DNA from 3 places in the Cupriavidus sp. WKF15 genome. Region 3 is predicted to be linked to each of the others. Evidence: predicted binding sites of a transcription regulator. Region 3 holds the regulator's gene; each other region holds the start of a gene.

Region 1 (3,254 bases), on a different replicon from region 3:
ATGCGTTACACGCTCGAGCGCGTGATCCGCGGCCTGGACACCATCTCGGTGACCGGCAACATCCTGCGCGACTACCTGACCGACCTGTTCCCGATCATGGAACTGGGCACCAGCGCCAAGATGCTGTCGATCGTCCCGCTGATGGCCGGTGGCGGCATGTACGAAACCGGTGCTGGCGGTTCGGCGCCGAAGCACGTGGCGCAGCTCGTGGAAGAAAACCACCTGCGCTGGGACTCGCTGGGTGAATTCCTGGCGCTGGCCGTGTCGCTGGAAGAGCTTGGCATCAAGTCGGGCAACGACAAGGCGAAGATCCTGGCCAAGACGCTGGACGCCGCCACCGGCAAGCTGCTGGACAACGCCAAGAGCCCGTCGCCCAAGACCGGCCAGCTCGACAACCGCGGCAGCCAGTTCTACCTGGCCATGTACTGGGCCCAGGAACTCGCCGCGCAAACCGAAGACGCCGGCCTGGCAGCGACGTTCGCGCCGCTGGCCAAGCAGCTCACCGACAACGAGAAGACCATTGTCGGCGAACTGTCCGACGTGCAGGGCAAGCCCGTGGACATCGGCGGCTACTACATGCCGGACGCTGAAAAGCTGTCCGCCGTGATGCGCCCGAGCAAGACGCTGAACGCAGCCCTGGCATCGGTCCAGGCCTGATCGGCACATCCGACCCGCGGGCACCGACGGTGCCTGCCAGGAGCCGGAGGTTGGCATTTCCTGATGCCGCCTCCGGCTTTTTTTGTTTCTTTTCACCGCCATGTCGACGTTCGCAGAAATTCAAAATATTTGAATAAGACATCCTGAGCAAACCCCGGAAGCACCGGGATCTCTGGCCTATAGTTGCTTACACGAACGACACACCTGAAACAGGAAGCGTTCTGAAAAATTCAACCAAACCGGAGATCATCATGTCGAGCACTACCGTTGTCCGTACCGTTGCTTCCGCCCTTCTGCTGTCGCTCGCCGCGGCAGTCGGCGTTGCCCATGCCGCCCCGTCGACGAGCACGCACGCCGGGGATCGCTATGGCTACGAGTTCCGCGTGCGCAATGCGGATCCGTATAGCGACGGCGCCCGCTTCGTCGCCGATGCCCATGCCGGCGACCGCTACGGTTACCAGTTCCGGACAGCAGACCCCTACACCGACGGCGCCCGCACGGTAGCCGGCCTGGAGCGCAGCGGCGTTTCGGCCAGCCCGGCGCGCAGCTTTGACCCCTACAGCGACGGCGCGCACGCCTGACGCAGGCGCAATCGCGAAACGAGCGAAACGAGCGAAACGAGACAGGAGATCCCCATGACTGTTCGTGACAACGCACTGATCCTGGCCGGGTGGGTGGTGCTTTGCCTGGGCAGCGGCGTGCTGACGAAGCTGGCGGCCCAGGTGCTCTCCTTCTGAGCCGCTTGCAGCATTCAGGCTGAAGCTTCGTTCGGTGGCGATCCTCGCGACTTGATTTACGGCAAACGAGGCACCGCATCGTCGCGCCATACTGATTGCCACATTCTCGTTACATCGGCACATGGTCGCGTGCCTGTCACCATGGCAAAGAAATTCCCGCTGCATCCGAGCCATCCCGAGCGCATCTGCTGGGGCTGCGACAAGTATTGTCCGGTGGACGCCATGGGCTGCGGCAATGGCTCGAGCCGCACCCAGCATCCTGCGGAGTTGCTCGGCGACGACTGGCTGGAGTTTGGCGACTGGGGCATCGAGCCCGATCGTCCGAAGGCCAATTGATGCGGCCCCTGGCGTGCTGTATCGGCCTTTGAGACCATTGTCGTGCCGCAGAGCCGCCTAGCCTTCCAGGCCCGGTCACAACGCACCCAGCCTGCCGCGTCAGGCTGGCGTGTTCCGTGCTTGAAGCCAGACACCTGACATCTTATCGGCGGGATTCCAGCCGTCGCCGGACAGTGGTGGCCCGCAAACACCACACCGGGCTGACCCGCCAGGCTGCGCGGTGCCGATTACAATGCTTTGATCGCGCCATCCCCTACCGGCAGTCTTTTCAACGGACGAACGATCATGCTGAAGCTCCAAGACCCCACCCTGCTGCGCCAGCAGTGCTATATCGACGGACGCTGGACCGACGGCGAACGCCACATCGACGTTACCAACCCGGCCACGGGCGAGCGCGTGGCGCAAGTGCCGCAGTTCGGCGCCGCGGAGGCCCGCCAGGCGGTCGAGGCCGCCAACCGCGCGCTGCCGGCGTGGCGCGCGCGCCTGGCCAAGGAACGTTCGGCGCTGCTGCGCAAGTGGTTCGAACTGATCCTGGCCAACCAGGATGACCTGGCGCGCATCATGACCGCCGAGCAAGGCAAGCCGTTTGCCGAGGCCAAGGGCGAGATCGCCTACGCGGCGTCGTTCATCGAATGGTTTGCCGAGGAAGGCAAGCGCGTTTACGGCGAAACGATTCCCGCGCCGGTCAGCAACCAGCGCATCGTGGTGACCAAGGAGCCTGTGGGCGTCTGCGCGGCGATTACCCCCTGGAACTTCCCGGCAGCCATGATCACGCGCAAGGCCGGCCCGGCGCTGGCCGCCGGCTGCACCATGGTAGTCAAGCCAGCGTCGCAAACCCCGCTGACGGCGCTGGCACTGGCGGCGCTGGCGGAGCGGGCCGGTATCCCGGCCGGTGTCCTGTCGGTGATCACGGGCTCGGCGGGAGCCATCGGCGGCGAACTGAGCAGCAACCCGCTGGTGCGCAAGCTGACGTTCACGGGTTCCACCGAGGTAGGCCGCGTGCTGATGGCGCAGACCGCATCCACCATCAAGAAAGTGTCGATGGAACTCGGCGGCAATGCGCCCTTTATCGTGTTCGACGATGCCGACCTGGATGCCGCGGTCGAGGGCGCCATCATCTCCAAGTACCGGAACGCCGGCCAGACCTGCGTCTGCGCGAACCGGATCTATGTGCAGGACAAGGTCTACGACGCATTCGCGCAGAAGCTGGTGGCAGCAGTCGCCGCGCTGAAGGTCGGCAATGGCATGGACGAAGGCGTGCGCATCGGCCCGCTGATCGATGAGAAGGCCGTGGCCAAGGTCGAAGAGCATATCGCGGATGCGCTTGGCAAGGGCGCACGCGTGTTGCAGGGCGGTCATCGGCACGGGCTTGGCCATACGTTCTTCGAGCCGACCATCCTGGCCGACGTCGCGCCCGGCATGCTGGTCGCGCGCGAAGAAACCTTTGGTCCGCTGGCGCCGCTGTTCCGCTTCACGACCGAGGACGATGTCGTGGCCATGGCCAATGACACGGAGTTCGGCCTG
Region 2 (3,254 bases), 1.1 Mb from region 3:
GCGCCCGTGCGTACAACCTCTTGAGCTGCGCCCTGGGCAGAACTCGCGATTATCCCACACCGCCGGGCGCGTGTAGCCGGCGCGCCCATGATGGCGCTTGCGAAGGTCAGCCGCCGATATTCAGCAGCGCCAGCACGCCCAGCACCAGGAAGATGCAGGCGGCGATCTTGTGCACGAGGCCGATCGGCATCTTGTTGGCGAACTTGTCGCCGAGCAGCACGGCCGGCGCATTGGCCAGCATCATGCCGAAGGTGGTGCCGGCGACCACGGCCAGGACCGCGCCGTTGAAGCGGGCGGCCAGCGCAACAGTGGCGATCTGGGTCTTGTCGCCCATCTCGGCAAAGAAGAACGCGACGATGGTGGTGGCCAGGATGCCGAGAGCGCCCTTGACGGGTTTGGCTTCCTCTTCGTCGTCGAACTTGTCGGGGATCAGCATCCAGCCGGCCATGGCGATGAAGCCCAGGCCCAGGATCCAGCGCAGCAGCGTGTCGCCGAGCACGTGCGTGATCCATCCGCCCAGTGCGCCGGCAAAGCCGTGATTGACGACGGTGGCGATCAGGATGCCAAGGATGATGGGAAGGGGCTTGCGATAGCGTGCGGCCAGGACGAGCGAGAGCAACTGCGTCTTGTCGCCCATTTCGGCGAGCGCGACGATGCCTGTGGAGACGAGGAAGGCTTCCATGTTGTTGTGTGAGTAACCCGGGCCGCATGCATCGCGAGATGCCAATGACGCACACCTTTCCCGGCCCGGCCAGAAAGGTATGGTCATCGGTCTCGCCAGGCCTTGGATCGGGCTGGGCCTGATGGCCAGCCGGGTCCGGAGCTGCGCACGCCATAACCGCAAGCGGTCAAGTCTGTTGACGTACGCCCCTGTCTGCCGGATTCCGCATTGCGCGGCGCGTTCAGAGCAGGGCGGCTACTCCCCAATGGAAGCCGCGATTATAGCGGCGCCGGCGGTGAGCGTCCACCGCCGGGAAAACGTGCCTTGTCAGGCCGGCACCGGCGACTGCTCGCTGGTGCGGCGGCCGCGGAAGTCGGTCCAGCACAGGGCCTTGAAGTCGTACAGCTTGCAGCGGCGCGCGGTGTCGAAATACCAGCGCCACGAGAAGTTCTCGATGATGATGCGGCCCGGCAGCGCGTGTTCCAGCAGCGCCTGGGCGCGCTTCAGGCGGTACAGCGGCACGCTCATGTCCACGTGGTGCGCGGTGTGCTCCATGATGTGGTGCAGCGCCGAGCCGATGCCATGGCGAAAACGCAGGTGGACGGTGGTCGAGACGAAGGGCTGGGCCTTGGCCCACATGCTCTTGGTGTCGTACCACGCCACGCTGGTATGGGTGTGGTGCACGTACAGCACGAAGCCGACCGTCAGGTTCCAGACCAGGAACGGCAGTACGAAACCGGCACCGACCATGATCCAGGCCGATTGCCCGGTCGCCAGTGCGGCCCACACCAGCGCGCCGATCCACGCGACGCCAAAGGCGGCCACCAGCGCGCAGTCGGCCATGAAGATGGGCCGGCGCGTGGCCATCTGGCGCTTGCTCGGGAAGAACAGCTTGAACCACCAGATCTCGATCAGGTAGTACAGTCCGGCGCCGAAGCCGTTGCGGTAGATGCGCTCCATCACCCGGCGCCAGCGCGGCAGTGCCTGGAATTCCTCGAGCGAATAGGGCGCCCAGACGAAGTCGAAGCCCTTCAGGTTGGTGTAGCCGTGGTGCACGACGTTATGGCCGACTTCCCACAGGCTGTAGGGCGTCAGCGACGGCAGGAAGGTCAGGCGGCCCAGCCACTTGTTCAGGCCGCGGCGCGGCGTCAGGCTCTGGTGGCAGGCGTCGTGCCCGATGATGAACAGCCGGGCGATGATCAGGCCGGCCAGCACACCCAGGCCGAGCTTGGCCGCCCAGTGCGGGGCCAGCACAATGCCGGCCAGCGTGGCCGCGAACAGCAGGTAGTCGAAGGCGAATAGCATCAGCGCGCGCGGCGTGCTGCGCTGGCCCAGCGGGATCAGCCAGCCGCGGATGATCTTTCGCGAGGGCAGCGGCTGGTCGGGGGCAATCGGTTCAGGAAACGGCTGGTCGGCACGGGCCGGTGCTTCAAACGTTACCTCGGGATGCGTGGCAGCGGTGGTGGTCATGGAAACCTTCAGGTTGCAGGCGTTGCTGAAGGCCTGATTTGGCCGGCAACGGAACCGTAAAGGTTAGAGGGCTTCGCCGCTCCGAGTCTTGACCCCCGTCAATTCATGCCGGAGCGCTCGCGGGTAATAACGACCTGCGGCCGCGCGGTGCGGCCGCAGGTAGATCAGTCATCACATGACCGTCGCCTGCACCGCCTCGCCCATCACATAGACGCTATCGATCACGCGGTCGTCGCCGAGCATGGCAAAGGCGAACAGCTGTTCTTCCAGCGATTCGGAGCGGCCGCTGCGGCGTGCAATCAGCGGCGTGGCTTGCGGATCCAGCACGACGAAGTCGGCCTCGCAGCCCTCGCTGAAGCTGCCGATGCGGTCGGACCAGCCCAGGGCCTCGGCCGCGGCGCGCGTGGCCAGGTAGAACATGCGCAGCGCCGTCAGGTGGTAGCCGCCCATGCGCGCGACCTTGTGCGCGGCGTTCATGGTGCGGAACATCGAGAACGAGGTGCCGCCACCGACGTCGGTCGCCAGCGTCACGTTCAGGCGGTTGGCGTCGGACTGGTGGAAGTCGTAGAAGCCGCTGCCGAGGAACAGGTTCGAGGTCGGGCAGTGCGCGACCGCGGCGCCGCTGTCGGCCAGGCGCCGGCGGTCATCCTGGTCCAGGTAGATCGCGTGGCCGTAGAACGCGCCCGGGCGCAGCAGCCCGTAGCGGTCGTACACGTCCAGGTAGCTGCGCGCGTCCGGGAACAGTTCGGCCACCCACTTCACCTCGTCGCGGTTCTCGGCCACATGGGTCTGGATGAACGCGTCCGGATAGGCCCTGGCCAGCTCGCCGCACGCGGCAAGCTGCGCTTCGGTCGAGGTCGGCGCGAAACGCGGCGTGATGGCGTAGGCCAGGCGGCCCTTGTTATGCCAGCGCGACAGCAGGTCGGCCGAATCGCGCGCGCCGGTTTCGGCGGTGTCGCGCAGGAATTCGGGGCAGTTGCGGTCCATCATCACCTTGCCGGTGATCATGCGCAGGTTGCGCTGCTCGCTCTCGGCAAACAGCGCCTCGGCCGAGGCCTTGTGCACGGTGCTCCAGACCACCGCGCTGGTGGTGCCGTTGCGCAGCAGTTCGTCGGTGAAAAAG
Region 3 (3,254 bases):
GGCTTCACGTTCATTGGCTACTTTGCGCCGATCCGTGAGCTTGGCGGCCAGGTACTGAGCTTCTCGCTGGGTCCGTGGCAGGCGTTCTGGATGCTTTTTTACGCCTTCGCCACGTGGGGGAATGCAGGCTTCATGCGCGAGCAGGTCTGCAAGTACATGTGTCCGTATGCGCGGTTCCAGAGCGTGATGGTCGACCCCGACACCTATGTGGTCACCTACGACGTCGGGCGCGGCGAGCCGCGCGGCAGCCGGTCGCGCAAGGTGGATCATCACCAGGCCGGGCTAGGTGACTGCGTCAACTGCAGCATCTGCGTGCAGGTGTGCCCGACCGGCATCGATATCCGTGACGGGTTGCAATACGAGTGCATCGGTTGCGGTGCCTGCATCGATGCATGCAACCAGGTCATGGACAAGATGGACTACCCGCGCGGGCTGATCCGCTATACGTCCGAGAATGCCATGCGCAAGGCGCTGTCGGCCGCTGCGGCGCGCAAGCGGCTGGTGCGGCCGCGGACCATCATCTACTCGATTATCTGGCTGGTGATGGTTGCAGGTTTCGTGGCTTCGCTTGCGCTGCGCACGCCATTGAAAGTGGACATCATCCGTGACCGCGGGGCGCTTGGGCGTGAGGTGGACGGGCGCTGGATCGAAAACGTCTATCGACTGCAACTCATCAATACCACCGAGGCGCCCATGCGCATCAGCGTGAAGGCCGAGAGCGACGAACTGAAGAACATGACCGTCGAGTACGATCCGGACGCGCAGGCTCTGGCGCCGACATCGAACAGGCTGGTGCCGATCCGGATTCGCGTGCCGATCGACGATGCCGCGCAAGGTACGCACAAGATCAGCGTGACAGTGACCAGCGAAGGTGCGGGGCAAGGTAGTGCGCAAATCAGGCAATCTACCAGTTTCATCGTGCCACGCAATTTGTGATGCTAAGGGCGGCACGGCGCGTCGGCGCTGTGCCGTACCAAACCGCGAGCGCCTCGATGAGGCGTTGACGAAGGGGGCAAGGCGATGCAAGAAAGCAATCCGTGGTGGAAAGAGCCGTGGCCGTGGCTGCTGATGAGTGGTCCGTTGCTGGCCATGGTGGCTTGCGGCGTGACTATCTGGCTGGCTTCCACTCATCCTGACCGGCCAGTGGTCGATGGTGTGGCCCGGCATGGCCTGGTTGTCGAGAAGGTGGCAGGTGCCTCGGGCAGTGCCAAGGCACCGCAAGCGAGGCAGCCATGAGGCTGCGCTGGCTGATGTGGGTACTGTGGCCGGCGTTCCTGATGGCCGGGGTTGCCACGGCAACTGTGTTTTCCGTGGTGGACCCTGGCGACCTGAATTTCTTCGGTCAGCCGATCGAGGCCTCGCGCGAGGCGGTCTATACGATCGGTTTCCTGCTGGCCTGGATATTCTGCGCATTGTCCAGCGGACTGACGCTGTACACCATGCCGACAAAGCTCAGCGAAACGGACGAGCTGGAGTAAGAAGCGGCAGGAATTGACCGCCTTGCCACGCGAGGCGGTCAGATGGCCTCAGCAGGAGCGGCTGTAGACTTGCTTGATGCCCGCCATGTCGACTAGCTTGACGTGACGTTGACGGATCTGGATCAAGCCGGCCTCGGCAAATCGTGAGAACAGACGGCTGACCGTTTCGAGCTTCAGACCCAGGTAGCTGCCGATTTCTTCCCGGCTCATGCGCATGACGAACTCGGTCGACGAATACCCGCGGGCGGACAAGCGCTCGGACAGGTTGATGAGGAACGCGGCAAGCCGCTCCTCGGCGCGCATGGAGCCAAGCGTGACGAGCATGAGCTGGTCATGCGAGATTTCCTTGCCCATCAGGCGCAGGAACTGCTGCTGCAACGATGGCAGGTCGATGGACAGCGACTGGAGATCGGCCAGGCGAACGACGCATACCTCCGTGTCTTCGAGGGCGGTGGCATCCGAGGCGTGCTGCATCTCTCCCAGGCCGTCGAGGCCAACCACTTCGCCTGGCAAGTGGAAACCGGTGATTTGCGAGCGGCCGTCTTCCGTGGTGACATGCGTCTTCAGGGTGCCGAAGCGAATGGCATAGACCGCAGTCAGCGGATCGCCCATGCGGTAAAGAGTTTCGCCCTTGTGGACACGGACACGTTCCTGCACCAGGGTGTCCATCTTCTGCAGGTCCTGCTGGCTCATGCCCACCGGCAGGCACAATTGCCCCATGCCGCAAGTGGAGCAACGGGGCGACATCTCGGTGACGGGGATGGATGTTAGCAATTGGAACCTGCAGTATTGGAGCGGCGAGGGCGCAATACGTGCATTTTAACGCGCGATGTGATGCGGTAGGGAGTTGCAGTTGACTTTTGGTGTGCTACTCAGTGTTTTCATGCTCGCCTTGCTAGGGGGCTTCCACTGCGCTGCCATGTGTGGTGGCGTAGCGCTGGCTGTCGAGCAACGCGCCGCCGGCGTACCCGTTGCCGTTGTGCGGCGCCCACAGGACTGGCTCGTGGAGCTCCTTGTCATGCATGTCGGGCGTATTTCCACTTACATGCTGCTTGGTGCGCTGCTGGGCGCCTTGGGGGCGACGGCCTGGCGTCAGGACTATCTGCCCGTCCAGCGCTGGCTGTTCGGAGTCGGCAGCGCCTTGCTGCTACTGTCTGGCTGGCGCTTGATACGCGGCGAGGCCTTTACCATCGTGTGGCTGGAGCGCCTCGCGGCGCGTGCGGTTAGCGCCAGTGCCGCCGGCATGGCTCGATTGGGCAGAAAGACGACGGAAGCCAAGGCTCGGCGGGGCGGCCTGGCACGCCGCTATGGGATGGGACTGGCTTGGGGTTTGGTGCCCTGCGGCATGGTTTATGGGGCCCTGGCCCTTGCTTTGCTGGCCGGAAATGCGCCCTCGGGGGCGCTGGTGATGGGCGCCTTTGGCCTCGGTACGTTGCCTAATCTGCTGGCGCTGTCGAGCTTTTCGGGGCTTTTGCGCGCCTGGTCGCGACGGAGCTGGGTAAGGGTCGGGGCCGGCTTGGCCGTCATGGCATTCGGTGCATTGGGAATCGGCCGAGCGGTGTTGTTGCCACATTCCCTGGCAGAGCATGGGTTCTGCCTGGTGTTCTGAAACCACTCCATACGCTCTGGCGCCGCGCGGTGGTTGCAGGTGTGGGCTGGAATGCCATACAATCATCTCCATTGCGGTATCGCGCGGCGTGGTTCCGAGCGGCGCCCGGCAGCCCTTCCAAAAAGGGGGCGCGCCCAGGGTTTCGGGCAAAGCGCCGACAATTCGGC

What was found. The regulator FNR, encoded in region 3, switches genes on or off when oxygen is low (the NO sensors DNR and NnrR bind a similar motif). The targets are predictions, from matches to a motif close to TTGATNNNNATCAA.
Region 1: the regulator FNR is predicted to act here: its motif matches at 1,446-1,459, upstream of CupriaWKF_RS27370 (DUF3079 domain-containing protein).
Region 2: the regulator FNR is predicted to act here: its motif matches at 2,220-2,233, upstream of CupriaWKF_RS11340 (fatty acid desaturase).

The regions. Positions count from the first base shown of each region.
Region 1 covers NZ_CP119573.1:2,190,061-2,193,314, forward strand. The annotation lists gene CupriaWKF_RS27360 (NADP-dependent isocitrate dehydrogenase) at 1-657, shown strand, start outside; gene CupriaWKF_RS27365 (hypothetical protein) at 909-1,238, shown strand; gene CupriaWKF_RS27370 (DUF3079 domain-containing protein) at 1,536-1,730, shown strand; gene gabD (NADP-dependent succinate-semialdehyde dehydrogenase) at 2,016-3,254, shown strand, end outside.
Region 2 covers NZ_CP119572.1:2,425,631-2,428,884, reverse strand. The annotation lists gene CupriaWKF_RS11345 (TMEM165/GDT1 family protein) at 107-682, opposite strand; yybP-ykoY riboswitch at 746-937, opposite strand; gene CupriaWKF_RS11340 (fatty acid desaturase) at 989-2,131, opposite strand; gene guaD (guanine deaminase) at 2,303-3,254, opposite strand, start outside.
Region 3 covers NZ_CP119572.1:1,343,572-1,346,825, forward strand. The annotation lists gene ccoG (cytochrome c oxidase accessory protein CcoG) at 1-936, shown strand, start outside; gene CupriaWKF_RS06390 (FixH family protein) at 1,021-1,236, shown strand; gene CupriaWKF_RS06395 (hypothetical protein) at 1,233-1,478, shown strand; gene fnr (fumarate/nitrate reduction transcriptional regulator Fnr) at 1,527-2,252, opposite strand; gene CupriaWKF_RS06405 (sulfite exporter TauE/SafE family protein) at 2,332-3,087, shown strand.